Regions from separate parts of the Pseudomonas corrugata genome, predicted to be linked through region 1. Evidence: riboswitches for the same ligand, from Rfam matches in the RefSeq annotation. Region 1 holds a riboswitch; the other holds the start of a gene.

What was found. Region 1 has a riboswitch for cobalamin ahead of cobW (cobalamin biosynthesis protein CobW). Riboswitches for the same ligand answer to the same signal wherever they lie in the genome.
Region 2: another riboswitch for cobalamin. It lies ahead of cobO (cob(I)yrinic acid a,c-diamide adenosyltransferase); the one in region 1 lies ahead of cobW (cobalamin biosynthesis protein CobW).

What each region holds. Positions count from the first base shown of each region.
Region 1 covers NZ_CP130434.1:2,652,212-2,668,237, reverse strand. Annotated here, with positions in the region: gene QZH45_RS12285 (vWA domain-containing protein) at 1-150, opposite strand, end outside; gene QZH45_RS12280 (ATP-binding protein) at 204-1,208, opposite strand; gene cobN (cobaltochelatase subunit CobN) at 1,414-5,175, opposite strand; gene cobW (cobalamin biosynthesis protein CobW) at 5,179-6,243, opposite strand; cobalamin riboswitch at 6,342-6,556, opposite strand; cobalamin riboswitch at 6,765-6,987, shown strand; gene QZH45_RS12265 (CbtB domain-containing protein) at 7,094-7,282, shown strand; gene QZH45_RS12260 (CbtA family protein) at 7,294-8,001, shown strand; gene QZH45_RS12255 (cobalamin biosynthesis protein) at 7,998-8,402, shown strand; gene cobM (precorrin-4 C(11)-methyltransferase) at 8,482-9,228, shown strand; gene nfuA (Fe-S biogenesis protein NfuA) at 9,428-10,012, opposite strand; gene QZH45_RS12240 (fatty acid cis/trans isomerase) at 10,128-12,419, opposite strand; gene metH (methionine synthase) at 12,575-16,026, shown strand, end outside.
Region 2 covers NZ_CP130434.1:5,128,536-5,144,561, reverse strand. Annotated here, with positions in the region: gene relA (GTP diphosphokinase) at 1-684, shown strand, start outside; gene mazG (nucleoside triphosphate pyrophosphohydrolase) at 844-1,677, shown strand; gene QZH45_RS22920 (DUF2058 domain-containing protein) at 1,704-2,243, shown strand; gene QZH45_RS22915 (hypothetical protein) at 2,387-2,593, opposite strand; gene QZH45_RS22910 (DUF3108 domain-containing protein) at 2,891-3,604, opposite strand; gene purN (phosphoribosylglycinamide formyltransferase) at 3,613-4,263, opposite strand; gene purM (phosphoribosylformylglycinamidine cyclo-ligase) at 4,275-5,333, opposite strand; gene QZH45_RS22895 (DUF2066 domain-containing protein) at 5,699-6,754, shown strand; gene QZH45_RS22890 (AI-2E family transporter) at 6,787-7,860, shown strand; gene hda (DnaA regulatory inactivator Hda) at 8,039-8,743, shown strand; gene QZH45_RS22880 (C40 family peptidase) at 9,032-9,658, shown strand; gene QZH45_RS22875 (C40 family peptidase) at 9,824-10,357, shown strand; gene QZH45_RS22870 (class I SAM-dependent methyltransferase) at 10,373-11,035, shown strand; gene QZH45_RS22865 (PQQ-dependent sugar dehydrogenase) at 11,217-12,527, opposite strand; gene QZH45_RS22860 (hypothetical protein) at 12,594-13,178, opposite strand; cobalamin riboswitch at 13,338-13,537, shown strand; gene cobO (cob(I)yrinic acid a,c-diamide adenosyltransferase) at 13,619-14,245, shown strand; gene QZH45_RS22850 (cobyrinate a,c-diamide synthase) at 14,242-15,642, shown strand; gene bluB (5,6-dimethylbenzimidazole synthase) at 15,639-16,026, shown strand, end outside.

The sequences.
Region 1 (16,026 bases):
GATCACCAGCCAGAGCTCATGGGGCGAGCGATGACGTGCCTGCCAACGCAAGTCTTCACGCAAACGCGGACGACCGTTCAACAAGGTGCCCGGCCAATTCACCACGCCGCTGGCCGCCGCTTTGCTGCGGCCTTGACGCCCCCGCTGCAACAGCCCGGCACGGGGTCTGGCATTCGCCCCCGCGGCCGAACGGGGGAGAATGCCTAGGGCTTTTTTGGCCAGCTCGGCACGTCACGCCGGGCGCCGGTCGGTAGCGCCTGGGCCGGCAGATCGCCCCACTGGCCCTGGCCTTCGCTCGGCTCGGCGGCTCGGTCGCCAGTCGAGGGCGCCTGGGACGGTGAAGGTGCCGGGACTGAGTGCCCACGCCGACGGTGGCGCAAGGCAAACTCGGCGACCGCATCGATGTCTTCGGCGGCGATAACCGGCGCCCCGCGCCAGGCCGCATGGGCCCGTGCGGCCCGCAACCAGACCAGGTCCGCGCGCAAGCCATCGACGCCGGCGGCAAAGCAGCGCTCGGTGATCTGCGCCAAGGCCTGATCGTCCAGGGGAATCTGTGACAAGCGCTCGCGAGCGTTCTGGCAACGCTCGCGCAGTTGGCCCTGGGCCGATGCCCATTGCGCGCAAAACGCCACGGGATCACTGTCGAAATCCAACCGTCGCCGAATGATCTGTCCGCGTTCCGTCGGCGCGGTATGACCGTCGAGGGCCACGTTCAGGCCAAACCGGTCGAGCAGTTGCGGGCGCAACTCGCCCTCCTCCGGGTTCATGGTGCCGATCAGCACGAAACGCGCCGGATGCCGATGGGAGATGCCATCGCGCTCGATCAGGTTGGTACCACTGGCGGCGACGTCCAGCAGCAGGTCCACCAGGTGATCGGGCAACAGGTTCACTTCATCGACGTACAACACGCCACCGTCGGCCTTGGCCAGCACACCGGGAGAGAATTGCGCACGCCCTTGCCCCAGGGCGGCGTCCAGATCGAGGGTGCCCACCAGTCGCTCCTCGGTGGTGCCCAGGGGCAAGGTGACGAACTGCCCACTGGCCAGCAGATCCGCCAGTCCCCTGGCAAGGGTCGACTTGGCCATGCCCCGGGGACCTTCGATCAGCACACCACCGATCTTCGGATCGATGGCGGCCAGGCACAGGGCCAGTTTCAGGTCATCGGCGCCGACCACGGCGGAGAGCGGGAAATGGGGGGTGTCGGTCATGGTCGATTCTCAAAGGTGGTCGGTAAAGTCGGTTTGGAGAGAGTCTTGTGGCGAGGGGGATTTATCCCCGCACTGTGGGAGCAAAGCTTGCTCGCGAAAAGACGCCTCGATTTCTGACGGACCGCGCCGCCTGTATCGCGGGCAAGCCTTGCTCCCACAGACGACCTCGCCACAGGTTCTGCAAATGGCCAGCTGATGGTACACATCAACCATCTTCTTCAATGTCGAGCAACAGATTCTCCAGCGCCTCGCGATACGCCCCCGGCGCCTGCCACATTCCCCGCTGCTGCGCCTCAAGCATGCGCTCGGTCATGTCCCGCAAGGCGTCGGGGTTGTGTTGACGGACGAAGTCCCGGGTGTCCGGGTCGAGCAGGTAGGCATCGGCCAGCAAGGCGTACTGGTGATCGTCGATCAGCTGTGTCGTGGCGTCGAAAGCAAACAGGTTATCCACCGTTGCCGCCAGTTCGAATGCGCCTTTATAGCCGTGCCGCTTGACCCCGTCGATCCACTTCGGATTGGCTGCCCGGGAACGGATGACGCGGTTGAGCTCTTCCTTGAGGGTACGGATCCGGGGCAAGTCCGGTTGGCTGTGATCGCCGTGGTAGCTGGCCGCGGCGGTACCACCGAGGGTTTCCACCGCCGCCAGCATGCCGCCCTGGAACTGGTAGTAATCGTTGGAATCGAGCAGGTCGTGCTCGCGGTTGTCCTGGTTCTGCAACACCGCTTGCACCTGGCCCAATCGCCGGGAAAACTGATCTCGCGCAGCGGTGCCTTCATCTGAGCCGCCGTAGGCGTAGCCGCCCCAGTTCAGGTACACCTCGGCCAGGTCTTCGCGACTCTGCCACAGGCGACCGTCGATGGCGCCCTGCACGCCCGCGCCATAGGCTCCGGGCTTGGCGCCGAAGATCCGCCAGCCGGCCTGCCGGGCGGCCGTTTCCGGCTCGACGCCCGAAGCCAGCAGGGCCTCCCGCTCGCTCCGCACCTTGGCCGCCAGGGGGTTCATGTCTGGCGGCTCATCGAGCGCGGCGACGGCCTGCACCGCCGCATCGAACAGCCGGATCAGGTTGGCAAAGGCGTCCCGGAAAAACCCCGATACCCGCAGCGTCACATCGACCCGGGGCCGATCCAGCAGGCTCAGCGGCAGGATCTCGAAATCATCCACCCGTTGGCTGCCCGTAGCCCACACCGGGCGTACACCCATCAGCGCCATGGCCTGGGCGATGTCATCGCCGCCGGTGCGCATGGTGGCAGTGCCCCACACCGACAGGCCAAGCTGGCGCAGGTGATCGCCGTGATCCTGCAAGTGCCGCTCCAGAATCAGATTCGCCGACTGGAAACCGATGCGCCACGCCGTGGTGGTGGGCAGGTTGCGTACGTCCACCGAGAAGAAGTTGCGTCCGGTGGGCAACACGTCCAGGCGCCCACGACTCGGCGCACCGCTGGGGCCCGCCGGCACGAAGCGTCCGCTCAAGGCATCGAGCAGGCCGCGCATTTCCGCCGGGCCACAGGCATCCAGGCGCGGGGCCACGACGGACCGCAGACTCTCGATGATGCTGCTCACGTCCTGCCAACCCGGCGCTTCCAATTGCTCGACCCTGCCTTCCAAGGCCTGCTCGATCAAGCTTGCCGCAAACAGCTCCAGGCGCTCGCGGGTATCGCCGGCGGTGCGCCAGGGCTCATCGCTGACCTGCCGCAACGCCTCGGGACAGTCGCCAGCCCACGGGTCGGCCAAGGCGCAGTCCAACGGATCGAAGCCCAGCCCGAACGCCTTCGACAGTGCCCGCAACAGGCTCGACTGCGCGCCTTTGCCATCGCCCCGGGGGATGCGCAGCAACGCCAGCAAGGTGTCGATGCGCAGCCGTCCGCCGGGCGATTCGCCAAAAATGTGCAGGCCGTCGCGGATCTGCGACTCCTTCAGATCGCACAGGTAGGTGTCCAGGCGCGGCAGCCAGATCGCCGCGTCCGCGTCGGCGTCCAATTGCAGCTCGCGATCGATATGGGTTTCGCGCACCAGGTTCAGGATGTCCCGCTGCAGCTCTCGGGCACGTCGCGGGTCGAGCAATTGCGCTTCGTAATACTCGTCGGCCAGCAACTCGAGGTTACGCAGCGGTCCGTAGGTTTCGGCGCGGGTCAGCGGCGGCATCAGATGATCGATGATCACTGCCTGGGTACGCCGCTTGGCCTGGGCCCCCTCGCCTGGGTCGTTGACGATGAATGGATAGATATTCGGCAGCGGTCCCAGCAGCGCATCCGGCCAGCAACTTTCCGACAACCCGACGCCTTTGCCCGGCAGCCATTCGAGGTTGCCATGCTTGCCGACGTGGATCACGCCATGGGCACCATAGGTATGGCGCAACCAGAAATAGAACGCCAGGTAGCCATGGGGCGGCACCAGGTCCGGGTCGTGGTAGACCGCACTCGGATCGACCTGATACCCCCGGGCCGGTTGGATGCCGACAAACGTCAGGCCCAGACGCAGGCCAGCGATCATCAGACGACCGGCGCGGAACATCGGGTCCGTCTCGGGCGCGCCCCAGCGCTCCAGCACCGCCTGGCGATTGGCCTCGGGCAGCGTGTCGAACATGGCCTGGTAAGCCTCCAGCGCCAGACTCTGATGACACGGCCGCAGGTCGAGACTGTCCAGGTCGTTGCTGACCCCGCCCAGCAACTGCTGGATCAGCGCGGTGCCACTGGCAGGCAGTTCGGCGGGCAGCGGATAGCCCTCGTCCTGCATGGCCCGCAGGATGTTCAACGCCGCCGCCGGTGTGTCCAGACCGACACCGTTGCCGATGCGTCCATCCCGGGTCGGGTAGTTGGCGAGGATCAACGCCACGCGCTTCTGCCCATTGGGCAGGCGCGCCAGTTCGGTCCAGCGCCGGGCCAGCTCTGCAACGAAATCCATGCGCTCGGGCACGGCCCGGTAGCAGACCACATCACTCTGACTGCGCTCGCTGCGCCAGGCCATGTCCTTGAAGCTGATGGGGCGGCTGATGATCCGCCCGTCCAGCTCCGGCAAGGCGATGTGCATCGCCAGGTCCCGCGGGCCCAGGCCCTGCTCGCTGGCACGCCAACCGGGTTCGTTGTCCTGGGCGCAGATCGCCTGGATCACCGGGATGTTGCGACGAAACGGCCGCAAGTGCGGCGCTTCCGGGCTCGACTGGGCAAACCCGGTGGTATTGAGGATCACCCCTGCCTCGACCGCGTCCAGCCAGTCTTCGACCTGCGCCAGGCAACCAGGCTCCTTGAGGCTCGCTACCGCAATCGGTAACGGATTGAGTCCCGCCACTTGCAGACGCTGACAGAACACGTCGATGAACGCCGTGTTCGCCGCTTGCAGATGAGAACGGTAGAACAGCACCGCCGCCACAGGTTGATCGGCCTGCCAGCCGGCTTGCCAGTCGTCGAGGCTGGCACTGGTTTTCTGCGGATGGTAGATGGCCGTGCGCGGCAGGGTCCGCGGTTCAGCCCAGGCGTAGTCGCGACCGAACCACTGGCTGCCGAGGTTGTGAAACAGGTCCAGGGCGTTGCCTAGCCCACCCTGGCGCAAAAACTGCCAGAGCCGGTCGCGGTCGGCGGCGGGCACGTTGCTCAAGTCGCTGAGTTCCGGGTCCGGACGGTCGTCCCCCGGCACCAGGATCAGCGTCACCCCGCGCCCGGCCAGCTCCATCAAGCGCTCGATGCCGTAGCGCCAATAGCCGATACCGCCGTGCAGTGACAACAGGATGACCTTGGCGTGACGCAGCACGTCCTCGACGTAAAGATCCACCGAAGCGTGGTTCTGCACCTGCATCGGGTTGGCGAGGCGAAACTGTGGGTAATCATCCGGCAACTGCCGCGCCGCTTCGGCCAACAGCGCCAGGCTGGAATCGCCGCTGCACAGGATCACAAGCTCTGCGGGGGTTTGCCCCAGGTCGGCGATGTTGTCGTCCGAGACGAAGCCGCCGGGCTGAGTCCTGAGCAGGTGCATGACTTAGACGCTGAGGGCGGCGCGCAGTTGCGCTTCAAGCAGCCCGGCATCCAGCGCCTGGCCGATCAACACCAGACGCGTTACCCGTGCTTCGTCGGCGTTCCACTGCCGGTCGAAATGCTTGTCGAAACGCGTGCCAACCCCTTGGATCAACAGGCGCATCGGCTTGTTCGGGATCGCCGCGAAACCCTTGACCCGCAGCACGCCGTGCTGGACCACCAATTGGGTCAGCGCGTCCAGCAGCAGGCTTTCGTCGGCCTGGGGCAGCTCGATGGAAATGGAGTCGAAGGCGTCATGATCGTGGTCATCGTCGTCGCCGTCATGGTGGTGATCGTGATGACTATGGCGGCTATCGATGTGCTCTTCGGAACCGGCACCCAGGCCGATCAGCACTTCCAGCGGCAGGCGACCGTTGCTGGCTTCGATGACCTTGACCGCCGGTGGCAGTTCTTCGGCCACTTCAAGACGGACTTTCGCCAGGTCTTCCGGGCTGATCAGGTCGGCCTTGTTGAGGATCACCAGGTCGGCGCTCGCCAACTGATCGGCGAACAGTTCATGCAGTGGCGACTCGTGGTCCAGATTCGGGTCGAGCTTGCGCTGGGCATCGACCTGATCGGGGAAGGCGGCGAAAGTGCCGGCGGCCACGGCCGGACTGTCGACCACGGTGATCACCGCATCGACGGTGCAGGCACTGCGGATCTCCGGCCACTGGAAGGCCTGGACCAGCGGCTTGGGCAAGGCCAGACCGGAGGTTTCGATGAGGATATGGTCGAGGTCGCCGCGCCGGGACACCAGCTCGCGCATCACCGGGAAGAACTCTTCCTGCACGGTGCAGCACAGGCAGCCGTTGGCCAACTCATAGACGCGGCCGCTGGCTTCTTCTTCGGTGCAACCGATGGAGCACTGCTTGAGGATCTCGCCGTCGATGCCCAGCTCGCCGAACTCGTTGACGATGACCGCGATACGTCGGCCCTGGGCATTGTCGAGCATGTGTCGCAGCAGCGTGGTCTTACCCGAGCCGAGGAAACCGGTAACGATGGTGACGGGAAGTTTGGCCAGTGTTTTCATCGGATGCCCTTTGGCAAGGTGGCGGGCAAACGGGACGACAACCGCAGGCACAGGCGTGCGCGGAAGATTTCGCCACCGGATCACCCCGCCCGGTTGTAGTGAGAATCTGTCTCGAGGCAGGTCTCCTGGCTGACGGCGGGCCGGTCCCGGCTTTTCATAGAAAGCCCTGGCAATTCCTGCGCCTTCCCGTGCTGCATGCACAGTGGCCTGGCAGGAACGTCACCGTTCACAGTTGCGGGGGCAGCCGCGGCTTGGACCGCGTTCCCTTCTTAGCTTCGGCGCAAACCGAAGAACCTCGAAGGCGCAAGGCTACGCAGGGTGTGCGGGCGGGTCAATGTCTGCAAGCAGGCTCAAGGACAACTCATACCGTGGGAGCAAGGCTTGCCCGCGACAAACGATGACGTGGTTTGCTCCATAGCACCGCGTCGTCTGGATCGCGAGCAAGCTTTGCTCCCACGGTAGGGTGTTCCCACATCAGATCCAGTTGCTGACAATTGACGCCCCACCCCGCCCTATGCTCTCCTGTGCGCCTAGTTACGGGTGCCCTTCACAGGGTGAAACGGGAAACCGGTGAATCGTGTGCTTTACTTCAAGGCCACGTCAGTCCGGTGCTGCCCCCGCAACGGTAAGCGAGCGAAGCGTCAGATCCACTGTGCCTGATGGCATGGGAAGGTGACGCTTGCAGGCAAGGCCCAGGCCCTGCCCCTCGTGAGCCCGGAGACCGGCCCATGACTCAAACATCAACAAACCCGCGGTGGGCGGGCGCTGTTCGGATCCTGACGGGCCTTGGCCCGGGGTTTCATTGCGCTCGATCTACCCACTGGCCAAGACAAGAACAGAGGGAAGCGCCATGTCGACCATCAGCACCACCGCCCGCACCGCCAGCAACACCACGGCCCTGAGCCAGCGCCTGAGCGCGGCAATCCTCGCCTCGATCCTGGGGGCTGGCCTGGTCTATTTCGCCGGTTTCTCCCACATCGAGGCGGTGCACAACGCGGCCCACGACACCCGCCACAGCGCCGCCTTCCCGTGCCATTGAGACCTGCCGACATGATCAAGCGTATCGCGCAAACCGCCGGGTTCAGTGGTTTGCTGGCCGCCCTGCTGCTGACCCTCCTGCAAAGCCTATGGGTTTCGCCGCTGATCCTGCAGGCCGAGACCTATGAAAAAGCCCCGGCTGCCGAAGCCCCTGTCGAGGCCCATCAGCATGCCGACGGCGTCGCCCATACCCACGATGCCGAAGCCTGGGAACCCGAAGATGGCTGGCAGCGCGTGCTGTCCACCACCGGTGGCAACCTGGTGGTCGCAGTGGGTTTCGCCCTGATGCTCGCGGGCCTGTACACCTTGCGTACACCTACCCGCACCTCCCAAGGCCTGCTCTGGGGCCTGGCCGGTTATGCCACCTTCGTCCTCGCGCCGACCCTTGGCCTGCCGCCGGAACTGCCCGGCACTGCCGCGGCCGACCTGGCTCAACGACAGATGTGGTGGATTGGCACCGCAGCGTCCACGGCCGTGGGCATCGCCCTGATCGCGTTCGGCAGGCATTGGCTGCTCAAACTGCTGGGCGTGGCGACTTTGCTGGTGCCCCATGTCATCGGCGCACCGCAGCCGGAAGTCCACTCGATGCTGGCGCCCGAAGCCCTTGAAAGCCAATTCAAGATTGCCTCGCAATTGACCAACGTCGCGTTCTGGCTGGCCCTCGGCCTGATCAGTACCTGGCTGTTCCGCCGTGACGGCCAAGCTCACCACGAGGCATGAGCAACGACCAGGTGCTGGTGGTCGGCCTGGGCTGCCAGCGCGGTTGCCCGGCCAGCGTGTTGCGCGCGTTGCTGGATGAGGCATTGCTGAACCACGGCATCGCGCTTGAAGCGGTGGGGGCCCTGGCCAGTATCGATCTCAAGTGTGACGAACCGGGCCTGCTGGCATTGGCGGGGCAACTGGCCCTGCCGCTGACCTTCTTCAATGCCGGCCAGTTGTCGGGTTACCGGGAACGCCTCAGCCACCGCTCGCAGATCGCTTTCGAGCGCACCGGTTGCTACGGCGTTGCCGAAAGCGCGGCACTGGCCCTCGCCGAACAACTGGGGCAGACCGCTGCCACCTTGCGTATTCCTCGCCAGAAGTGCGCCCAGGCCACACTGGCATTGGCGGTCGCGTCGTAAAAACCGATAATCGCCCTCCATGGATCATGAGCGATCTTCATTCAGGCATCGCTCTCCCCTCTTTTTTCAGGAACCGGTCATGACCGTCTACTTCATTGGCGCCGGCCCCGGCGATCCGGAACTGATCACCGTCAAGGGCCAGCGGCTGGTGCGCAGCTGCGCGGTGATCATTTATGCCGGCTCCCTGGTGCCCGCCGCCGTGCTCGAGGGCCATTGCGCCGAACAGGTGATCAACAGCGCTGAACTGCACCTGGAACAGATCATCGCGCTGATGGAGACAGCCCATCGCAACGGTCAGGACGTCGCCCGGGTGCATTCCGGCGACCCGAGCCTGTACGGCGCTATCGGCGAGCAGATACGTTGCCTGCGGGAACTGGGCATCCCCTTCGAAATCATTCCAGGCGTGACCGCGACCTCAGCCTGCGCCGCCCTGCTGGGTGCCGAACTGACCTTGCCGGACGTCTCCCAGAGCTTGATTCTTACCCGCTACGCGGACAAGACCGCGATGCCCGCCGGTGAAGAACTGGCTAGCCTGGCGCAGCACACAGCGACCATGGCGATCCACCTGGGGGTCAATCATCTGGAAAGAATCGTCGAAGAGTTGTTGCCCCACTACGGCGCGGACTGCCCGATTGCCGTGATTCACCGGGCGACCTGGCCGGATCAGGATTGGGTCATGGGGACGCTGGCCGACATTGCCGCAAAGGTGCAGGCCAAGGGCTTTCGCCGCACGGCGCTGATTCTGGTGGGACGGGTGCTGGGCAACGACGTGTTCAGCGAATCATCGCTCTACCGCGCCGGGCATGCCCATCTCTACAGGCCCTGACCGCTCAATATCCACTGTCTGTGGGAGCGAGCCTGCTCGCGATAGCGGTGGATCAGGCAGAAATGATGTTGAATGTACCGCCGCAATCGCGAGCAGGGCTCGCTCCCACAGAGTTCTGGGTGATCGCAAATTCAGCGTTCAGCCCAATCCTTGTGGGAGCGAGCCCTGCTCGCGATTGCGGTAGTCCAGGCTGCAACAATCAGTAGTAAGCGTTTTCTTTCTGCGTGTGGTCGGTCACGTCGCGCACGCCCTTGAGTTCCGGGATACGCTCGAGCAGCGTGCGCTCGATGCCTTCCTTCAGGGTCACGTCAGCCTGGCCACAGCCCTGGCAGCCGCCGCCGAACTGAAGCACGGCGATGCCGTCTTCCACCACGTCGATCAGCGATACCTGGCCGCCGTGACTGGCCAGCCCCGGGTTGATCTCGGTTTGCAGGTAATAGTTGATGCGCTCGTTGATCGGGCTGTCGGCGTTGACCATCGGCACTTTCGCATTCGGTGCCTTGATGGTCAGTTGGCCGCCCATCCGGTCGGTGGCGTAATCGACCACTGCATCGTCCAGGAACGCTTCGCTGAACGAGTCGATGTAGGCGGTAAAGCTCTTGAGCCCCAACGCGGTATCTTCGGGTTTTTCTTCCCCCGGCTTGCAGTAGGCAATGCACGTCTCTGCGTACTGGGTGCCGGGCTGGGTGATGAAGATGCGGATCCCGATACCCGGCGTGTTCTGCTTGGACAGCAGGTCGGCCAGGTAATCGTGGGCGGCATCGGTAATCGTAATGGCGGTCATGGAAACTCCTCGCAGGCTTGCCGGCAGTTTACGCCAAATCAGGGCGCCGGACAAAGTCCCAGTATTTTTGTCAGGAAAGCAGCCGGCGGCACGGGGGCGCCGCCGGATACGTCGATCAGAGGTTCTGGTAGCGATTCATGTCCAGCACGCCGGCCTCCAAGGGCTCGGTTTCCTCGATGTAACGGCTCAGGTCATGGAAGTAGTGCCAGAACTGCGGGTGACTGCGGCGAATCCCCCAACGCTCGACAATCCGCTCGAAAGCCTGCTCATCCTGGGCATTCTCCATGGCGTCGACGAACGCAGGGACTTGCGCGGCGGGAATATTGAACATGAAGTTCGGGTAGCTGCTGAGCACCCCCGGGTAAACCGTCAACGTGTCCAGCCCCGGTTGGTAACGCAGCTCCTCGCCCAGCAGGAACGCCACGTTGCTATGGGCACGGTTGCGCAACAGGCTGTAGATCTCGCGATGACCGTCGGCGGTTTCGACGCGCAGCATCGTCGTTTCCGGCAACTGGTCGATGACCCGAAGCCCCGCCGCCGGTCGCGACACCAGCCGACTGAGAGACTGCTCGGCGTTCTGCAGGTCCGGAACGATGTTCGGACGCGAGCAATAGGCGCCGTCGCAACGGTTGATCGGATCGGGGCGCGCATTCAGCTCGCCATAACGGAGCAGCAATTGCCGGGCGAAATCACCCTTGGGATCGCGCCCATCAAGCTTGAGGGCAGTCGGCTTGTCATTGTCGATGCTCTCGTAATCCAGCCACATCTTGAATTTGCCGCCGGACTGGTACCAGTCATCGAGGTAACCTTCCCGGGCATCGGCCGGCATCAGTCGCAGGAAGTTCTGTTCTGCGCCATTGCGAATCAGGTCGAAGTACAGCCGCGTCTGGGCCTGGTGGGACACGTTGCCGAACACATCGAAATTCACCGCCAACTGGTAGTAGGTACGTTCCAGCAACGGGAAGTCGAACAACCACATCGTCTGCGGTACTTCGCCAATCAACCCCTTGGTGACCGAAGCGCTGTCGAAGTGCCTGAAAATACTCAACAAAGCATTGTCGTTACCAGCCCACAGCGCCGACCAGCTCGGCGCCGGCAATTCGGCGTAATTGTCCCGGCGCAGGGCCTCGTAGGCGTTGCGCTTGTCCCGGTAGTCGAGCCACAGGCTGACGACGCTGCCTACATCGTCGTTCTGCCCCGGCATCGCCAGCAATGGCGTAGCCTGCCCGCGATAGTTCGGATCGGTGATGTACAGGTCGTGCTCAGGGGCCTGAAACAGCGCCCAGAAGTTGTCGCGGATCACATCAGTGGCGATCTGACCCCGGCACACCGGGCCACGGATAAAGGTGCGCACGAAATATTCGGCGTTATCGAGCATGAACTGATAGCGGGCCTGGGCCGGAATCGCTTCAAAGGTGGAGAACGGGTTCGACCGGCGTTCCGGCCCGTAGCCGGGCAACGCCGTTACCTGCCAGTTACCCTTGTAGAACAGGCTCTTGATCCGCGCCATCTTGGCCGCGCTCAGCCCGTAGGTGATGTGGGTCTTATGCACGATCACCCCTTGCACCGCCCAGAGCCGGTAATAGACGCGGGTACCGGGGTCGTCGTTCGGACGACGGGTGTTGATCAGGTCGATCGGCTGGCCGCTGGGTGTGCGCGAGCGTACCCACTGGAAGAAATGCCCCGGCTCGCCGTCCTTGAAATAGATGTGCGCCAGGAACCAATGCTCGAACAACCAGCGGGCCACCAGGCTTTCCCTGGCGCCGGGGGCATTGAGCAGGTTTTCCCATTGCACCACCTGCAAGGCTTCAGCGGCACTTGGGGCCAAGGCTTGCTGGTCGATGGGGGCGCCGGCGGCCAGCCAGCGCTGCAAGGTCTGGTATTGCTGCTCGGTCAGGCCGGTGACCGCCATGGGCATGCCCTCCCTGGGGTGCGCGGCGGCGTATCCATCGAATTGCCCCGGCATCGCGCAGCTGTTTTCACGCCCGAGACCCAGCACGATCTCTTCCGGCAGCTTGGCGTTGGGCTGTAGCGGCGCGCCGTGCCCCAGCGCCAACATCTGCGCCATCAACGCAGCCTGGCTGCCCTGGGCGTCGAGCACGGAATAAAAGCCTTTGCGCTGCCAGGCCTGCGGGCCGGAAGCGTCATAGAACAAGCGGGTCGGGACGGCGGCCTCGCGGCGCTCGCCGTCATACACCGACATTTTGCTCGCGCCCCGGGCCACGCCTTCGCCACTGCCCAGGTTCAACTGGCAGGCGGAGTCGTAGCAGGCGTGGCAGGCCACGCATTTCTCGGTAAAGATCGGCTGGATGTCGCGGGTGTAGGACAGCGCTGGCACGGGATCCTTGGCGGCTGCGGCAAAAGACAACAGCAGCAACAGACTGCCGAATAAGACGCGGTACGGCATGTCTTGATCCCTAAGAGATGGAGCAGCGATTCTACCGGGCCAGCAACCGGTTGCAAACATGAGCAACATTCATGCAAAAGCCACCCATGATCAAATCCGGCACAGGTTTGCTATGATTCCCGGCTCCGTAATGGTCTTTTTTTCCAGGTAGTCCTATGTCCGATCGCAGCGCTCGCCTTTATCTTCTCCAGCAAGCCCTCAAGGAACGCATCCTGATCCTCGACGGCGGCATGGGCACGATGATCCAGAGCTACAAGCTGGAGGAGCAGGACTACCGCGGCAAGCGTTTCGCCGACTGGCCGAGCGACGTCAAGGGCAACAACGATTTGCTGGTGCTGACCCGTCCCGACGTCATCGGCTCCATCGAGAAAGCCTACCTGGATGCCGGCGCCGACATTCTCGAAACCAACACCTTCAACGCAACTCAGGTATCCCAGGCCGACTACGGCATGCAGGGGCTGGCCTATGAGCTGAACCTGGAAGGTGCGCGTCTGGCCCGCAAGGTGGCCGACGCCAAGACCCTCGAGACCCCGGACAAGCCGCGCTTCGTCGCCGGCGTGCTCGGCCCGACCAGCCGCACCTGCTCGCTGTCGCCAGACGTAAACAACCCCGGCTACCGCAACGTGACCTTCGACGAACTGGTGGAGAACTACACCGAGGCCACCAAGGGCCTGATCGAGGGCGGCGCCGACCTGATCCTGATCGAAACCATCTTCGACACCCTGAACGCCAAGGCGGCGATCTTCGCCGTGCAAGGGGTTTACGAAGAACTGGGCGTCGAGCTGCCGATCATGATTTCCGGCACCATCACCGACGCCTCCGGCCGCACCCTCTCCGGCCAGACCACCGAAGCCTTCTGGAACTCCGTGGCCCACGCCAAGCCGATCTCCGTCGGCCTGAACTGCGCCCTGGGCGCCAGCGAACTGCGCCCGTACCTGGAAGAGCTGTCGAACAAGGCCAGCACCCACGTCTCGGCGCACCCGAACGCCGGCCTGCCCAACGAATTCGGTGAATACGACGAACTGCCGGCGCAAACCGCCAAAGTCATCGAAGAGTTTGCCCAGAGCGGCTTCCTGAACATCGTCGGCGGCTGCTGCGGCACCACCCCGGCGCACATCGAAGCCATCGCCAAGGCAGTGGCCGGTTATGCGCCACGACCGATTCCGGACATTCCCCGGGCGTGCCGCCTGTCGGGCCTGGAACCGTTCACCATCGATCGCAGCTCGCTGTTCGTCAACGTCGGCGAGCGGACCAACATCACCGGTTCCGCCAAGTTCGCCCGGCTGATCCGCGAAGACAACTACACCGAAGCCCTGGAGGTGGCCCTGCAGCAGGTCGAGGCCGGCGCCCAGGTGATCGACATCAACATGGACGAGGGCATGCTCGATTCGAAGAAGGCCATGGTGACCTTCCTCAATCTGATTGCCGGTGAGCCGGACATCTCCCGCGTGCCGATCATGATCGATTCGTCGAAATGGGAAGTGATCGAAGCCGGCCTCAAGTGCATCCAGGGCAAGGGCATCGTCAACTCCATCAGCATGAAAGAAGGCGTCGAGCAATTCATCCATCACGCCAGATTGTGCAAGCGCTATGGTGCCGCCGTGGTGGTGATGGCGTTCGACGAAGCCGGCCAGGCCGACACCGAGGCGCGCAAGAAAGAAATCTGCAAGCGTTCCTACGACATCCTGGTCAATGAAGTGGGCTTCCCGCCGGAAGACATCATCTTCGACCCGAACATCTTCGCCGTTGCCACCGGTATCGAAGAACACAACAACTATGCCGTGGACTTCATCAACGCTTGCGCCTATGTCCGCGACGAGCTGCCCTACGCGCTGACCTCCGGCGGAGTGTCCAACGTGTCGTTCTCGTTCCGCGGCAACAACCCGGTGCGCGAAGCGATCCACTCGGTATTCCTGCTGTATGCGATCCGTGCAGGCCTGACCATGGGGATCGTCAACGCCGGCCAGTTGGAGATCTACGACCAGATCCCGGTGGAACTGCGCGACGCCGTGGAAGACGTGATCCTCAACCGCACCCCGGAAGGCACCGACGCCCTGCTCGCCATCGCCGACAAGTACAAGGGCGACGGCAGCACCAAGGAAGCGGAAACCGAGGAATGGCGCAACTGGGAAGTCAACAAGCGCCTGGAGCATGCACTGGTCAAGGGCATCACCACCCACATCGTCGAAGACACCGAGGAGTCGCGCCTGTCGTTCGCTCGCCCTATCGAAGTCATCGAAGGTCCGTTGATGGCCGGCATGAACATCGTCGGCGACCTGTTCGGTGCCGGCAAGATGTTCCTGCCCCAGGTGGTCAAGTCCGCTCGCGTGATGAAGCAGGCCGTGGCCCACCTGATTCCGTTCATCGAGGCGGAAAAAGGCGACAAGCCGGAGGCCAAGGGCAAGATCCTGATGGCGACGGTCAAGGGCGACGTCCATGACATCGGCAAGAACATCGTCGGCGTGGTGCTCGGTTGCAACGGTTATGACATCGTCGACCTGGGCGTGATGGTGCCAGCGGAAAAAATCCTGCAGGTGGCCAAGGACGAGAAATGCGACATCATCGGCTTGTCTGGCCTGATCACGCCGTCCCTGGATGAGATGGTGCACGTGGCTCGTGAGATGCAGCGCCAGGATTTCCATCTGCCGCTGATGATCGGTGGCGCGACGACGTCCAAGGCCCACACGGCGGTGAAGATCGAGCCCAAGTACAGCAATGACGCGGTGATCTATGTCACCGACGCCTCCCGCGCCGTCGGGGTGGCAACCCAATTGCTGTCCAAGGAACTGAAACCGGCGTTCGTCGAGAAAACCCGTCAGGACTACATCGAGGTTCGCGAGCGCACCGCCAACCGCAGCGCCCGTACCGAACGCCTGAGCTACCCCGCCGCTGTCGCCAAGAAACCGCAGTTCGACTGGAGCAGCTACCAGCCGGTCAAGCCGACGTTCACCGGTGCCCGGGTGCTGGACGACATCGACCTGAACGTCCTGGCCGAATACATCGACTGGACGCCGTTCTTCATTTCCTGGGACCTGGCCGGCAAGTTCCCGCGCATCCTCACCGATGAAGTGGTGGGCGAAGCCGCCACCGCGCTGTACGCCGATGCCCAGGCGATGTTGCGCAAGCTGATCGATGAGAAACTCATCAGCGCTCGCGCGGTGTTCGGCTTCTGGCCGGCCAACCAGGTGCATGACGACGACCTGGAAGTCTACGGCGACGACGGCAAGCCGCTGGCACGCCTGCATCACCTGCGCCAGCAGATCATCAAGACCGACGGCAAGCCGAACTTCTCCCTGGCCGACTTCGTTGCGCCGAAGGACAGCGGCGTGACCGACTACGTCGGCGGGTTCATCACCACCGCAGGCATCGGTGCCGAAGAAGTGGCGAAGGCCTATCAGGAAGCCGGCGACGACTACAACTCGATCATGGTCAAGGCCCTGGCCGACCGCCTGGCCGAAGCCTGCGCCGAGTGGCTGCATCAGCAGGTGCGCAAGGAACATTGGGGTTATGCCAAAGACGAAAGCCTGGACAACGAGGCGCTGATCAAGGAGCAGTACACCGGCATCCGCCCTGCCCCTGGTTACCCGGCGTGCCCGGATCACACTGA
Region 2 (16,026 bases), 2.5 Mb from region 1:
ATCGAGCGCGAACTCAGTCGCCTGGGCCTGCCGCAGGTGGATTTCGACAAGCTGGCCGAAAAGGCCAACATGAAAACCGCCGAGGACATGTTCGCCGCCCTTGGGGCCGGCGACCTGCGCCTGGCGCAACTGGTCAACCTGGCCCAGCAACTGGTGGAGCCGGAGCGGGGCAACGAACAACTGGAGCTGATCCCACGCAAGGCCACCGGCTACAAACCGGGCAAGCGCGGCGATATACAGATCCAGGGCGTGGGCAACCTGATGACCCAGATGGCCGGTTGCTGCCAGCCGTTGCCGGGGGATGCGATCGTCGGCTACATCACCCAGGGGCGTGGCGTGAGCATTCACCGCCAGGACTGTGCCTCGGTGCTGCAACTGGCCGGTCGCGAACCCGAGCGGATCATCCAGGTCAGTTGGGGGCCGGTGCCGGTGCTCACCTATCCGGTGGACATCGTCATCCGCGCCTACGACCGCTCCGGGCTGCTGCGGGACGTGTCCCAGGTGCTGCTGAACGAGCGCATCAACGTGCTGGCGGTCAACACCCGCTCGAACAAGGAAGACAACACCGCGCTGATGTCCCTGACCATCGAGATTCCGGGGCTGGATGCGCTGGGACGGTTGTTGGGGCGGATCTCCCAGTTGCCGAACATCATCGAGACCCGGCGTAACCGGACGCCGGGTTAAGCGCAGTCAAAAAATGTGGAAGCAAGCGGGTGGGAGCAAAGCTTGCTCGCGATAACGGGGTTTCAGTCAGCATTCATGTTGTTGACCAGACCGCCATCGCGAGCGAGCTTTGCTCCCACAGGCTCGCTCCCACAGGGTTTTGTGTGACGAGATGGATTTATGTATAGCCTTGAAGACCTGCTCCACCTGATGAGCCGCCTGCGGGATCCGCAGTACGGTTGCCCGTGGGACATCAAGCAGACCTGGGAGACGATTGTCCCCCATACCCTGGAGGAAGCCTACGAAGTGGCCGATGCGATCGAGCGCGGTGACTTCGATCATGTGCAGGGTGAGTTGGGCGATCTGCTGTTCCAGGTGGTGTATTACAGCCAGTTGGCCCGGGAAGAAAACCGCTTTGAATTTGCCGGCGTGGTCGACAGCATCACCCGCAAGCTGATCCGTCGTCATCCCCATGTGTTTCCTACCGGCGACCTGTACGCGCCGCTGGATGTGCCGCGCCTGAGCGAAGAGCAGGTCAAGCAGCGCTGGGAGGAAATCAAGGCCGAGGAGCGGGCCGAGAAGTCCGCCGCGCCGCTGCAGTTGTCGCTGCTCGACGATGTGCCTGGCGCATTGCCGGCGCTGTCCCGTTCGGCCAAATTGCAGAAGCGTGCCGGACAGGTCGGTTTCGATTGGCCGGACGCCTTGCCGGTGCTCGACAAGGTTCGGGAAGAGCTGGATGAAGTGCTCGAAGCCATGGCGGAAAACGATCAGGCGGCAGTCACCGACGAGATCGGTGATCTGCTGTTTTCGGTCGTCAACCTGGCCCGGCACCTCAAGGTCGATCCGGAAGGCGCACTGCGTGGCGCCAATGCCAAGTTCGAGCGACGTTTCCGATTTATCGAACAGGCATTGCGCGACACCCACCGTCCCATGGAAGATTGCACCCTCGAAGAGTTGGACGCCTTGTGGGGCGAAGCCAAACGTCAGGAAAAGAATTTGCCCAGCTGCGGCTGAGGCCGTTGCCTAAGTGAGTAAGCACCATGAGCCTTTCCCTTCGCGACCAGTTGCTCAAAGCAGGGCTGGTCAACCAAAAGCAGGTCAAGCAGGTCGGCAAGGACAAGCAGAAGCAGCAGCGCCTGGCCCATAAAGGCCAGATCGAACTGGATGACTCCCAGCAGCGCGCCGCCCAGGAAGCCATGGCCGAGAAGGCCCGGCGCGACCAGGAACTCAACCGTCAGCAACAGGAGAAGGCCGAGCAGAAGGCCCGTGCCGCGCAGATCAAGCAATTGATCGAAGTGTCGCGCCTGCCAAAGTTGACCACTGAGGATTACTACAACTTCGTCGATGACAAGAAGGTCAAGCGTATCTCGGTAAACACTCTGATGCGCAACAAGCTGAGCAGCGGCTCGCTGGCGATCGTCCACCATGCCGGCGGCTACGAAGTGATCCCGCGTGAGGCCGCCTTGAAGATCCAGGAGCGAGACCCCAAGCGCATCGTCCAGCTCAATACCCAGACCGAAGAAGTGGATGCCGACGATCCGTATGCGGCGTATCAGATTCCTGATGATTTGATGTGGTAAACCTGGCGCAATGCCGGTGAGCTAAACCCAAAATCCTGTGGGAGCCGAGCTTGCTCGCGATGGCGGCGTATCAGTCAGTAAACGTATCGACTGACATACCGCCATCGCGAGCAAGCTCGGCTCCCACAGGGGGGGCTACAGGATCAGCGTTGTTCTTGGGATTCTGTTGTCTCATGGGTACGCTGGCTTTCCTCGCGCTCCAACTCGGCCTTGTAGCGGTAGGCCTCCGTCTCGGAGTGGAACATCCCTACCAGTAGATCCTGTTGACGCACATCCCAGATCTGAATGCCGGCGGCAATGGCTTCGTGAGACATGTGGGCATCATCGCGTTCATTTACTTTCACAGTCATCTTGCAAACTCCAATCTCTGTCATCTGCAGCAAGGCGTGTGCAGGACTTTGTTATAGGTTTGGATAGTCTGCTAAGTAAATGCCCTGGTCGATTAAGAAGTTTTCATGAAAATCGCAACCATCCCCCAGGCCGGGTAGGGCGCGGCGTTTGGTCGCAGGGAGGGGTTCATGAAAAAGGTTTCATGTGGCAGAAACCACTCTTGAGTAATGCAGCCTTGCTCCCACAGAGCTCCCACAGAGTCGAAATCCAGGCAAAAAGAAGCCCCGCACTGGCGGGGCTTCTTTTGTTCGCATCGATCAGCTGCCTTTCACGGCCTTGCCGTTGACCGTGCCGTCCAGGAGCATGATGTTGTACTCCTTGCCGTCAGTCTCGACCTGTTGCAGGCGGACCAGCAGGTAGTCCCAGTCCTTGGCGAACCAGAGTACGGTGGTGCGTTTGCTCTGTGTCGGATCGCGGACCCGCTCGACCTTGATCGCGTCGATCCGGCCGGCCTTGGTGTCGACCTTTTCCGAGCCCAGCACGCGGAAGTCATAGGTGTCGACTTCGCCGTCATCGACGACCTGATAGCTCATGCTTTTCTTGCCTGCCGCGACGTCGTGCTGCAGGGCCAGCTGATAAGTGGATTTATCGACCATGCCACGGTTCAGCGGCAATTTCACCGCGTCACCGCGGTCGGTGCCGGTGACCATCTTCGTGCTCCAGTCGAAGTCCAGGTCGGCCTTCTTGGCCTTGCCCAGGCCACCGCGTTCGAAGTGGTAGGACTGCGGCAGCAGCGTGTCCTTGTCCAGGGTCAGGGTGCTTTCTTCCGTCAGGCTGGCAATAATCATCGACGCCTTGAAGCTCAGCTTCCAGGTGCCGTTGGCCTCCTTGGTCAGGCTGCGCTCGGCGGTGCCGCTCATGGGCAGCTGTTTCCAGTCGGCGGTGTAGCTTGCGGAGAACGGTTGAAGGTCTGAAGCCTGTGCCAGGGGCAAGGCAAGCAGAGCGCAGGCGAAGAGCAGGGCGCGACGCATAATATCTCCTAGTGTCGAATCAAATGGCCGCTGGCGGCGAGCAACTGGCCGTCCAGCAAGGCACCACGATCGTCGAGGGTCAGCCGTCCTTCGGCAAACCAACGTACGGCCATCGGGTAGATCTGGTGTTCCCTGGCGTGAACCCGTTGCGCCAGGCTTTGCGGCGTGTCGTGCAACTCTACCGGTATTACTGCCTGTACGACCAGTGGTCCGCCATCGAGTTCCTCGGTGACAAAGTGTACCGAGCAGCCATGCTCGGTGTCTCCGGCCTCCAGCGCGCGCTGGTGAGTATGTAACCCTTTGTATTTGGGCAACAGCGATGGGTGGATATTGAACAGGCGGCCCTGATAGTGGCGCACGAAGCCGGCGCTGAGGATGCGCATGAAGCCGGCCAGGACCACCAGTTGCGGATTGAAGGCGTCGATCTGTTCGATCAGCGCGGCGTCGAAGGCTTCGCGGTCATCGAACGCCTTGTGGTCCAGGACGCGGGTTTCGATGCCCGCGTCCGTGGCGCGTTGCAAGCCGTAGGCATCGGCGCGGTTGGAAATCACTGCGCGGATACGGACCGGGCTGTCGCCGGTCCGCGTGCTGTCGATCAGCGCCTGCAAGTTACTGCCGGTGCCGGACAGTAGCACCACGACGTCACAGGTTGCAGGCATGTTTTCCTGCATCAGTGAGCCTTGAGGTTTTTCAGTTCGACCTGGGCAGCGCCTTCGGCCGCGGTTGCGATCTGGCCGATGACCCAAGGCTGTTCGCCCGCTTCACGCAGCACGTTCAAGGCGGTCTCGACGTGCTCCTGAGCCACGCAGATCACCATGCCCACGCCGCAGTTCAATACGCGGTGCATTTCGGTTTCGTCGACGTTGCCTTGCTCTTGCAGCCAGTCGAACACCGCCGGGCGGGTCCAGCTTGCCACGTCGACCACCGCCTGGGCGCCTTTCGGCAGGACGCGCGGGATGTTGTCCAGCAGGCCGCCGCCGGTGATGTGGGCCATGGCCTTGACGGCGCCGGTGTCCTTGATCAGCTTGAGCAGCGGCTTGACGTAGATGCGGGTCGGGGCCATCAGCAGGTCGGTGAGGGGCTTGCCGTCGAGCTGGATGTTTTCGATGTCGGCGCCGGACACTTCGATGATCTTGCGGATCAGCGAGTAGCCGTTGGAGTGCGGGCCGGAGGACGGCAGGGCGAGCAGGGCATCGCCGGTGGCGACTTTCGAGCCATCGATGATCTCGGCCTTTTCCACGACGCCGACGCAGAAGCCGGCCAGGTCGTAGTCTTCGCCTTCGTACATGCCTGGCATCTCAGCGGTTTCGCCGCCGACCAGGGAGCAGCCGGACAGTTCGCAGCCGGCACCGATGCCGGTCACGACCTGGGCGGCGGTGTCGACGTTCAGCTTGCCGGTGGCGTAGTAGTCGAGGAAGAACAACGGCTCGGCACCGCAGACCACCAGGTCGTTCACGCACATGGCCACCAGGTCGATGCCGATGCTGTCGTGTTTGTTCAGGTTCAGCGCCAGGCGCAGCTTGGTGCCTACGCCGTCGGTGCCCGAGACCAGCACCGGTTGCTTGTAGCCGGCCGGGATCTCGCAGAGGGCGCCGAAACCGCCCAGGCCGCCCATGACTTCCGGGCGCGCAGTGCGCTTGGCGACGCTCTTGATGCGTTCGACCAATGCTTCACCGGCGTCGATGTCTACACCGGCGTCCTTGTAGCTCAGGGAGGGTTGCTTGCTCATGATCCAGGCCTTTAGGGGGGATTTCTGGGTAACGACCGATCGCCGGGGCCATTGAATAACCGTTGTACGAATTATTCCGGGTGCCCGGCCATTGCCGGTCTGCGAAGGCGCGCGATTTTATCAGGCTTGTGGGGCAGCGGCCATCCTCGCGCCGACGGGCAGGGACATATCCGAGGAAAAAAACCGATATTTCTTCTGTTGGTGCTGCGCGGTGCGCCTGTATAAGGTGTAGCGGTAACCGGCTATGGTTATGCGGTGCGAAACTTCCATCGGGTGTGTGAATGTTTTGCCAGGTGCTGTGGTCACAGCCATGCCCAGTTTTCTTCACACGGCTTGTTCCAGCCGTTTATGTCCGGGAATCTTCCATGCGTCTGTTCAAATTCTTATCCATAGGCTGCTTGTCGCTGATCAGCCTGGCGAGTCATGCCGAAACCCTGAATGGCCTCTATCAAGTGCTCGAACCGGTGAGCAACCAGACGCCGGAAGAGCGTAACCAGGCGACACTGCGCGCATTGGATACACTGGTGCTGCGTCTGACCGGCGACGCCAAGGCCGCACAGAACCCGGGGTTGGCGGCGATCCGCAAGGACCCGCAGCAGATCATTCTTCAATATGGCTACGACGCCGGTCCTCCGGAAAGCCTCAAGGTCGACTTCGATCCGGCGAGCACCGACCGGGCCTTGCGCTCGGCAGGGCTGTCGCTGTGGGGCGTGAACCGACCATCGATCCTGGGCTGGTGGCTCAACGACTCGGCCGAAGGCTCCAGCCTGGTGGGCGATGGTCAGTCCAGCGCCACGCCGCTGCGCCGTGCCGCCCAGCACCGGGGCCTGGCGCTGCACTTGCCGCTGGCGGACTTGAGCGAACAGATCGTTGCCACCGCGCCGAACCTGGAAGGCAGTGATCCGGCGCCGTTGCACGATGCCTCGGAGCGATACGCGGCGGATGCCTTGCTGGCGGTCCACGCCAAGGAAGAGGGCAGCCAGTGGCGCGGGACCTGGCGTCTGTGGCTGGGCGACCAGCGCGAGCAGGGCACGGCTCAGGGTGCCGATCAGGCTGCGCTGGCTGATGCGGTGATGCTGGCGGTAAGTCAGCGCCTGGCGCCGCGCTTCGTGGCCAAGCCGGGCGTGGCTACCGAGCAGTTGCTGGAAGTGCAAGGTATGAATCTCGAGCGTTATGCCGCCCTTGGGCGCTTGCTCGAGCCGTTCGGTGGGCAGGTGCAGCGGGTCGAAGGTGACCGGATCGTCTATCGGGTCAACGGCAGCGCGGAGCAACTGAAGGCGCAACTGGCCCTGGAGAAACTGCAGGAAATTCCCGCCGGTGAAGCGGTCGCTCCGGTGCCTGCGATGCCGCCGGCCGTCGATGGAGTGGCCCCGGCAGCACCGGCGCCTGCGCCGACGGCCAGTCTGCGCTTCCGCTGGTAGTTTTTCTTTCTTTATATAGCTGGGAGTGGTTCATGGGCGATACGCGGCGTTGGTTCTGGTTGGGCGGGGTTGCCCTGCTGTTCGCGTTTATCTATCTGCTGCATCCGATTCTGACGCCGTTCCTGGTTGCGCTGCTGCTGGCTTATCTGTTTGACCCGGTGGTGGATCGCCTTGAAAAGCTCGGCCTGTCGAGAACCTGGGGCGTGGTGGCGGTATTTACCCTGTTCACTTTGATTGTCAGCGCCCTGTTGCTGGTGTTGATACCGATGCTCGCCAAACAGTTGCTGCGTCTCTACGAGTTGGCACCGCAGATGCTCGACTGGTTGCAGCACACGGCGGTGCCGTGGGTGCAATCGAAACTGGGCTTGGCTGACGGTTTCTGGAAGTTCGACAAGGTCAAGGCGGCCATCAGCGCGCACATGGGTCAGACCACCGACATTGTCGGCATCGTGCTGAGCCGGGCCACCGCCTCGGGCCTGGCGTTGATCGGTTGGCTGGCCAACCTGGTGCTGATTCCGGTCGTGAGTTTCTACCTGCTGCGGGACTGGGATTTGATGATGGCCAAGATCCGCAGCCTGCTGCCCCGTCACCGGGAAGATCGCATCGTGACCCTGGCCGGTGAGTGCCACGAAGTGCTCGGTGCCTTTGTGCGCGGGCAGTTGCTGGTGATGGTGGCGCTGGGCTTCATCTATGCGGCGGGGTTGATGCTGGTAGGGCTGGAGCTGGGGCTCTTGATCGGCATGATCGCCGGGTTGGCCGCCATCGTTCCGTACATGGGGTTCGTGATCGGGATAGGCGCGGCGTTGATCGCAGGGCTGTTTCAGTTTGGCGGTGATCTCTACCCCATGGTCGGCATCGTGGCGGTATTCATGGTCGGCCAGGCCCTGGAGGGCATGGTGCTGACGCCGTTACTGGTGGGGGATCGCATCGGCCTGCATCCGGTTGCGGTGATCTTCGCGATCCTGGCGGGCGGCGAGTTGTTCGGCTTCACCGGGATCCTGGTGGCGCTGCCGGTCGCGGCGGTGATCATGGTGCTGGTGCGTCATGTACATGATCTGTACAAGGATTCGGATATCTACAGCGGCGTCGAAGACCCCGAGCTGTAGGAGGCAGCAGCGTGATGCGTGCCCTGGCGCCAGGGAAATGGTCGTTCCGCCGTCCTGACACTGCAAACCTTTGATTTTGCTCGTGGTCCGGCGCATTGTGCGGTCCGCGTCACGGGTATAGACTTTGCAAACTTTACACAGAGGCCACTCACGGTTCCTTTGGAGCTGTCCAGCCAGCATGAAACCGATTCAGCTGCCCTTAGGTGTGCGTCTGCGTGACGACGCCACCTTCATCAACTACTACCCAGGCGCCAACGCCGCTGCACTCGGCTATGTCGAGCGGCTTTGCGAAGCCGACGCCGGCTGGACCGAAAGCCTGATCTATCTCTGGGGCAAGGACGGGGTAGGGCGCACGCATCTGTTGCAGGCGGCTTGCCTGCGGTTCGAGCAACTGGGCGAGCCGGCGGTGTACCTGCCACTGGCTGAGTTGCTGGATCGCGGGGTCGAGATCCTCGACAACCTCGAGCAGTACGAGCTGGTCTGTCTGGACGACCTCCAGGCCGTGGCCGGCAAGGCCGATTGGGAAGAGGCGCTGTTCCATCTGTTCAATCGGCTGCGCGACAGCGGTCGGCGTTTGCTGATCGCCGCGTCGACGTCACCACGGGAACTGCCGGTGAAGCTGGCGGATCTCAAGTCCCGCCTTACCCTGGCGCTGATCTTCCAGATGCGTCCGCTCTCCGACGAGGACAAGCTCCGTGCCTTGCAGCTGCGTGCTTCCCGCCGTGGCCTGCACCTGACCGACGAAGTCGGGCATTTCATCCTCACCCGTGGCACCCGCAGCATGAGTGCGCTGTTCGAATTGCTCGAACGCCTCGACCAGGCTTCCCTTCAGGCCCAGCGCAAGCTGACTATTCCTTTTTTGAAAGAAACCTTGGGCTGGTAAGCGGCGCGGTGAACTCGGTGGCAAGGGCATTTATCTGTGGTGAGGGGATAAATCCCCTCACCACAAGGGTGTGTGCAGCTTTGTAACCGGCAGCCTCTAAGGCTACTCCAGGCATGGCAAAACCTGCGGTCCTGCTGGGCGGCAGGCCACATGACTTTCAAAATGGGCTTAAGCGCTTAGATGTAAACGTGAAACCGAGAAGTCACATTTGCATCGATTGAATTTGCAAATGAAGTCGATAGAAGGCATAGTCTCGCCATCTTTACTACTTCAGCCACGGTCGTGCCCATGCTCAATCGCTTCGCACCCCTCGTGCCTCTCGCACTCGTTACCCTACTGTTCGGTTGCGCCGCCCACTCTCCAGTGTCGCAGCAAGCGCAACAACCACAGGTCAAGAGCTCCGTTACCGCCCAGTCTTCTTCCATGGCGTTCCAGGAAGAAATGGCAGACGACAAAGAACTGGCAGCCTTCGCTGGCAGCAAGCCCTATCAGCTTCCGGTGCTGGCCGACAGCATCCTGGAACGTGGCATGTCCCTGATCGGTACCCGCTACCGTTTCGGCGGTACTTCAGAAGCCGGCTTCGATTGCAGCGGTTTCATCGGTTATCTGTTCCGTGAGGAGGCCGGCATGAACCTGCCGCGTTCCACACGTGAAATGATCAACGTGAATGCGCCTCTGGTAGCTCGCAACCAGCTGGAGCCCGGTGACCTGCTGTTCTTCAACACCAGCGGGCGTCGTGGTCGCGTCAGTCATGCCGGTATCTACCTGGGCGACAACCAGTTCATTCATTCCAGCAGCCGCCGCAGCGGTGGCGTGCGGATCGACAGCCTGGGTGACACCTACTGGAACAAGACCTTCATCGAAGCCAAGCGCGCCCTTGCCATGGCACCGACCGTGGTCACCGCTCGCAAGTAAGCGCACAGTTTGTAAGGCAAACTTAAAGTCTTACTTGAAGTTTGCCTCATAGCCGCTAGAATCCTTGATCATTGATTGATGGCAATCCGCCTGCGTACTTCGCGGGCGGATCTGTTTTCATGTCCACGGCAGAAAAGCCGCATCCAGATCAGGATTGTTCTGCATATGTCGACGTCGGCCCGCCTCGCTCTCATCTGCCTTGCCGCACTGCTCAGCGCGTGCGCAAGTCAAACTCCACACCCCGCGCCCGTTCGGGCTCCAGTGGTCTTCGCACCTGCGCAACCCTTGCCTCCGGCCGCCGAAGATGTGCTTTTCCGTGCGCTTGGCCTGGTCGGGACGCCCTACCGCTGGGGCGGCAATACGCCGGATTCGGGCTTCGATTGCAGTGGCCTGATTGGTTACGTATACCGCGATGCCGCCGGTATTTCCCTGCCACGCTCGACCCGCGAAATGATCGGCATGCGCGCCCCGGATGTCGGCAAGGATGCGTTGCAAAGCGGTGACCTGCTGTTCTTCGCCACCAACGGTGGCTCCCAGGTCAGCCATGCCGGGATCTACGTTGGTGAGGGTCGCTTCGTTCACGCGCCGGCCACCGGCGGTACGGTCAAGCTCGATAGCCTGTCCAAGGCCTATTGGCAGAAAGCCTATCTGAGTGCCAAGCGGGTGCTGCAACCGGAACACCTGGCGCGTTATCCCTGATTCGCGGAGGTTGTAATGACCGCTCGCACCCTCAACCTCGATGATGCCCTTTACCAGTATCTGCTGGACGTTTCCCTGCGGGAGACGCCCTTGCAGCGACGCCTTCGGGATGAGACCCAGGCGCTGCCCATGGCGCGCTGGCAGATAGCACCCGAGCAGGGGCAATTCCTGGCATTGCTGGTGAAGCTCACTGGCGCCCGACGCTTGTTGGAAGTCGGTACGTTCACCGGCTACAGCGCGCTGTGCATGGCCTCGGTCCTGCCGCAGGATGGTTCGTTGATCTGTTGCGATATTCCCGGTGACTACAACGCCGTGGCGCTGCGCTATTGGCGCGAAGCCGGGCTGGCCGAGCGGATCGAGCTGCGCCTGGCGCCGGCACTGGAAACCCTCGACGACCTTGAGCGCCAAGGGCAGGGCGGCACGTTCGACCTGATCTTCATCGATGCTGACAAGGCCAACTACCCGGCTTACCTGGAACGCGCGCTACGGTTGCTGCGCGCAGGTGGGCTGGTGATGTTCGATAACACACTGTGGAGCGGTCGGGTGCTGGAAGCCCAGCCCCAGAGCGAAGACACCCGCGCCATCCAGGCCCTGAACCGCGCCTTGAAGGATGACCGGCGGGTAGATTTGTCGCTGTTGCCGTTGGGAGATGGGCTGACCTTGTGTCGTAAGCTTTAATTATGATTTCTGGTCGGATGATGTTGTGGCGAGGGGATTTATCCCCGCTGGGGAGCGAAGCAGCCCTATATCCTGAGACCTCGGTGTGTCAGACAGATTGAGTTGACTGGTTTGGGGCTGCTGCGCAGCCCAGCGGGGATAAATCCCCTCGCCACAGAGTTGTCCGCAGGTCATCGGTGGTTCATTTACCCGACACCCGCCATACCTTGTTCCCCACATCATCGGCCACCAGCAACCCGCCCTGCTTGTCGATCACCACGCCTACCGGTCGGCCCTGGGCTTTTTCATCTGCGTTCAGGAAACCGGTCAGCACATCCACGGGTTTTCCTGCCGGTTTGCCGCTGTTGAAGGGTACGAAAATCACTTTGTAGCCACTGTGGGGCTTACGGTTCCAGGAACCATGCTGGCCAATGAATGCGCCTTCGGTGAAGGGCGCAGGCAGGGCATTGCCTTCGGCGAAAGTCAGGCCCAGTGAGGCTGTGTGTGGGCCGACCGCGTAGTCTGGGGCGATGGCTTTCGCCACCAGTGCCGGGTTCTGTGGCTCGACCCGCACGTCAACATGCTGACCGTAATAGCTGTAGGGCCACCCATAAAAGGCGCCGTCCTTGACCGAGGTGATGTAGTCCGGCACCAGGTCGCTGCCGATCTCATCCCGCTCGTTCACTGCGGTCCACAAGGCACCGCTGCGCGGTTCCCAGGCCAGGCCGTTAGGGTTGCGCAGGCCGGAAGCGAAAATGCGGTGATTGCCGGTGGCGCGGTCCACTTCCCAGATCGCCGCGCGGCCTTCCTCCGCCTCCATGCCATTTTCCGCGACGTTGCTGTTCGAGCCGGTGGTGACGTAAAGCTTGCTGCCGTCACGGCTGGCGATCACGTTCTTGGTCCAGTGGTGATTGATGGTGCCACCTGGCAGATCGATGACCTTGGTCGGCTGCGCTTTGATTTGCGTGTCGCCGTCCTTGTAGGGGAAACGGATCAACTGGTCGGTGTCGGCCACATACAGGTCATTGCCAACCAATGTCATGCCGAATGGCGAATTGAGGTTTTCCAGGAATACCGTGCGGGTTTCGGCGATGCCATCGTGATCGGCATCACGCAACAACGTAATGCGATTGGGGCTGGGGACGCCGGCGCCGGCGCGCCCCATGACTTTTTTCATCACCCAGCCACGGATGCCCTTGGCATCGTCCGGTTTGGGCGGGGCATTGGTTTCCGCCACCAGCACGTCGCCATTGGGCAGCACGTAGAGCCAGCGTGGGTGGTCCAGGCCTTCGGCGAACGCCACCACTTTCAGGCCTTCGGCCGCGGTTGGTTTGGCGCCCTGGGGCCACCCGACGGCTTCGGCGATATTGACGGTAGGGACCAGGGTCTTGTTCGGTTCGGGCAGTTTTGGCGATGGGCCGGTGCCGTCGGAGACTTGCAGTGTGGAAGACTCGCCACAAGCGACAAGCCCTGCGGCGAGGGCGATGATCAGAAGGTGCGGTGGCTTGAGCATGCTGGCTTCCCTATGAATGCATGTGGTTATTCATAGAGAAGCATATACCGGCGATGGTTCAACCGGTCAGCCGTGAGCCTGCTTGAACAGCACGGCGATGCCCGGATGGTAGTGACCGGCCTCGTTGCGCAACTTGCGATAGTTGTAAGGGAAGTACCAGGCCACGGCGCAGGTGTTCTCCTTTTGCAAGTCATCGATCATATCCTGCAGTTCTTCAGGTGTAGCGCTTTGCTGGGCTTTTTGCGGGGCGACGAACAGGCAGCCCAGCTTCAGGTCAGTGGCGTAGCTGATGCGCTTGGCATCGCTGGTGACATCCTGCAGGGGTTGGGTCAGGTTGAGGCTCTTGACCTTCGGCCAGCGTTGGGTGGCCTGGATGAACGCTCGATCCTCGGCGCCGGCAATGAACAGGTCGGCAGTGACATTGCGTTCACCTTCTTCATTCTGCTTACGGGTCGCGGTGTTCTGCAGCGTGATCATCTCGGCCATCCAGGCGGCGGCCGAGAGCAGCCCGAGGTTGGCCTTTTCATCGAACCAGTAAGGCGTATCGTTATCGCCGCGCACGGCGTTGTAACGGTCGATACAGTCAAACCAGCGTTCCAGCACCGGGCGCAGGAATTCCAGCCTTGGATTGCTGATGATCATGCCTTGCATGTTTTTGCCCTCTTGTTTTTGTGATATCGGGTCGTAATGCCTATTTGATATCACTTGCCGCAGCGTGACACAAGATTGGCGTCACTTTATTGATCCAGGCCCATAATCAATGCTGGGCCCACGGCGGCTTTAATTGACGCTCCACCCCCAACCCTCTAACCTTCGCGACTTGTTTCAGGTGCTCTGTGACCCTGGTCGACAGAGTGAAACAGGGAAGCCGGTGATAACCCGGCGCTGCCCCCGCAACGGTAAATGAGTCAAAGCTGCCAGCAAGCCACTGTGTCTCGACATGGGAAGGCGCGCAGCCCGGCATCACGCCGCTCATGAGCCCGGAGACCGGCCTGATTCATCCAGCGGCATCACGGTGGGCGATGCCAGGCTTGTTGCCGTCTTTTCCTGTGCCCGCCTGCCGTTATCCAGTTCCCAACGGAGGCTTCCCCATGACCGGCTCCCCCAATACAGATGCGTCCGACCGCGACGAGCGTCACCTGGCGCGCATGCTGCGCAAGAAAGCCGTGATCGACGAGCGCATTGCCAATTCCCCGAACGAATGCGGCTTGTTGCTGGTGCTGACCGGCAATGGCAAGGGCAAGAGCAGTTCGGCATTCGGCATGCTGGCCCGAGCCATGGGACATGGGATGCAATGTGGCGTGGTGCAGTTCATCAAGGGCCGCAACAGCACTGGTGAGGAGTTGTTCTTCCGGCGCTTCCCGGAGCAGGTGCGCTTTCATGTCATGGGCGAAGGGTTTACCTGGGAAACCCAGGATCGACAGCGCGACATCGCAGCCGCCGAAGCGGCTTGGGCGGTGTCGCGCCAGTTGCTGAGCGACCCGTCCATTGGCCTGGTGGTGCTCGACGAACTGAACATTGCCCTCAAGCACGGTTACCTCGATCTCGATCAGGTCCTGAGCGATCTGCAGGCGCGTCCCCCCATGCAGCATGTCGTGGTGACCGGTCGCGGCGCCAAGCCGGAAATGATCGAGCTGGCGGACACCGTCACCGAAATGGGCATGATCAAGCACGCCTTCCAGGCCGGCATCAAGGCACAGAAAGGCGTCGAACTGTGAGTGACGCTTCGTTTCCGGACCGCCAATGCCCGGCGGTGCTGATTGCCGCCCCGGCGTCGGGGCAAGGCAAGACTACGGTCACCGCCGCCCTGGCCCGGTTGCATCGCAACCAGGGACGCAAGGTGCGCGTATTCAAATGCGGCCCTGATTTCCTCGACCCGATGATTCTGGAGCGTGCCAGCGGCGCACCGGTCTATCAATTGGACATGTGGATGGTCGGCGAGCAGGAAAGCCGACGGCTGTTGTGGGAAGCCGCCGCCGAAGCGGACCTGATCCTGATCGAAGGGGTGATGGGGCTGTTCGACGGCACGCCGTCCAGTGCCGACCTGGCGCGGCATTTCGGCGTTCCGGTGCTGGCGGTGATCGACGGCACGGCCATGGCCCAGACCTTTGGTGCCCTGGCCCTCGGGCTGGCGCGCTATCAGCCGGACCTGCCCTTCGCCGGCGTGCTGGCCAACCGTGTCGGCACCGTGCGCCATGCGCAATTGCTCGAAGGCAGCCTCACAGAAGGCTTGCGCTGGTACGGCGCGCTGTCCCGGGAAACCGGAATCGAACTGCCGAGTCGTCACCTCGGGCTGGTCCAGGCCAGCGAGCTGAATGACCTGGACCTGCGCCTCGACGCCGCAGCCGAAGCCTTGGCCAGCAGTTGCGAAGTGACGCTCCCGCCGGCGGTTACGTTCGCCGCCCCCGAGGTGATTGCCGCGCAGCCGTGGCTCGACGGGGTCCGCATTGCTGTGGCCCGGGACGAAGCGTTTGCCTTCACCTATGGCGCGAGCCTCGATCTGCTACGAGCTATGGGCGCGCAGTTGCGCTTTTTTTCACCCATCCACGATCGCGAGCTGCCCGAGGCGGACAGCCTGTACCTGCCTGGCGGTTATCCTGAGCTGCATCACCTTGCCCTGGCGCAGAACGCGCCGATGCTGACGGCGATCCGTGCTCACCACAACGCCGGCAAACCGTTGTTGGCGGAGTGCGGCGGCATGCTGTATCTGCTGGACTCACTGACCGACGTCGAGGGCAATCGCGCCGAGCTGCTCGGCTTGCTCGCCGGTGACGCGCAGATGCAGAAGCGCCTGGCCGCCCTGGCGTTGCAATCGGTGGAATTGCCGGAAGGTAATCTGCGCGGACATACCTACCACCATTCGCTGACCAGCACTGAGCTGGAGCCGATCGCCCGTGGTCATAGCCCTAACGGTGGGCGTGGCGCGGAGGCGGTGTTCCGGCAGGGGCGGATGACGGCCTCCTATGTGCATTTCTATTTTCCGTCGAATCCGAGGGCCATCGCCGCGCTGTTGGCGCCGGACCCTGAAGCCGCTTTCGCAAGCAAGCCCGCTCCCAGGTTGGATGGGTGTTCACAATTCCCTGTGGGAGCGGGCTTGCTCGCGAAGAGGCCATGACTGACAACGCATTTCCTAAGGCCGAACGCGACGCCATCTACCGCGCCATCGCCGAACGCCGCGACATGCGGCATTTCACCGGTGGCACCGTGGAACCGCAGTTGCTGCGCCGTCTGCTGGAAGCCGCTCATCAGGCGCCGAGCGTGGGCCTGATGCAACCTTGGCGGTTCATCCGCATCAGTGATCGCGCCCTGCGGGCCGATATCCGGGCATTGGTGGAGCAGGAGCGCATTCGCACCGCCGAGGCCCTGGGCGAACGCAGCGATGAGTTCATGAAACTCAAGGTCGAAGGCATCAATGACTGCGCCGAAGTGCTGGTGGCGGCGTTGATGGATGACCGCGAGCGACACATCTTCGGCCGTCGGACCTTGCCGGAGATGGACC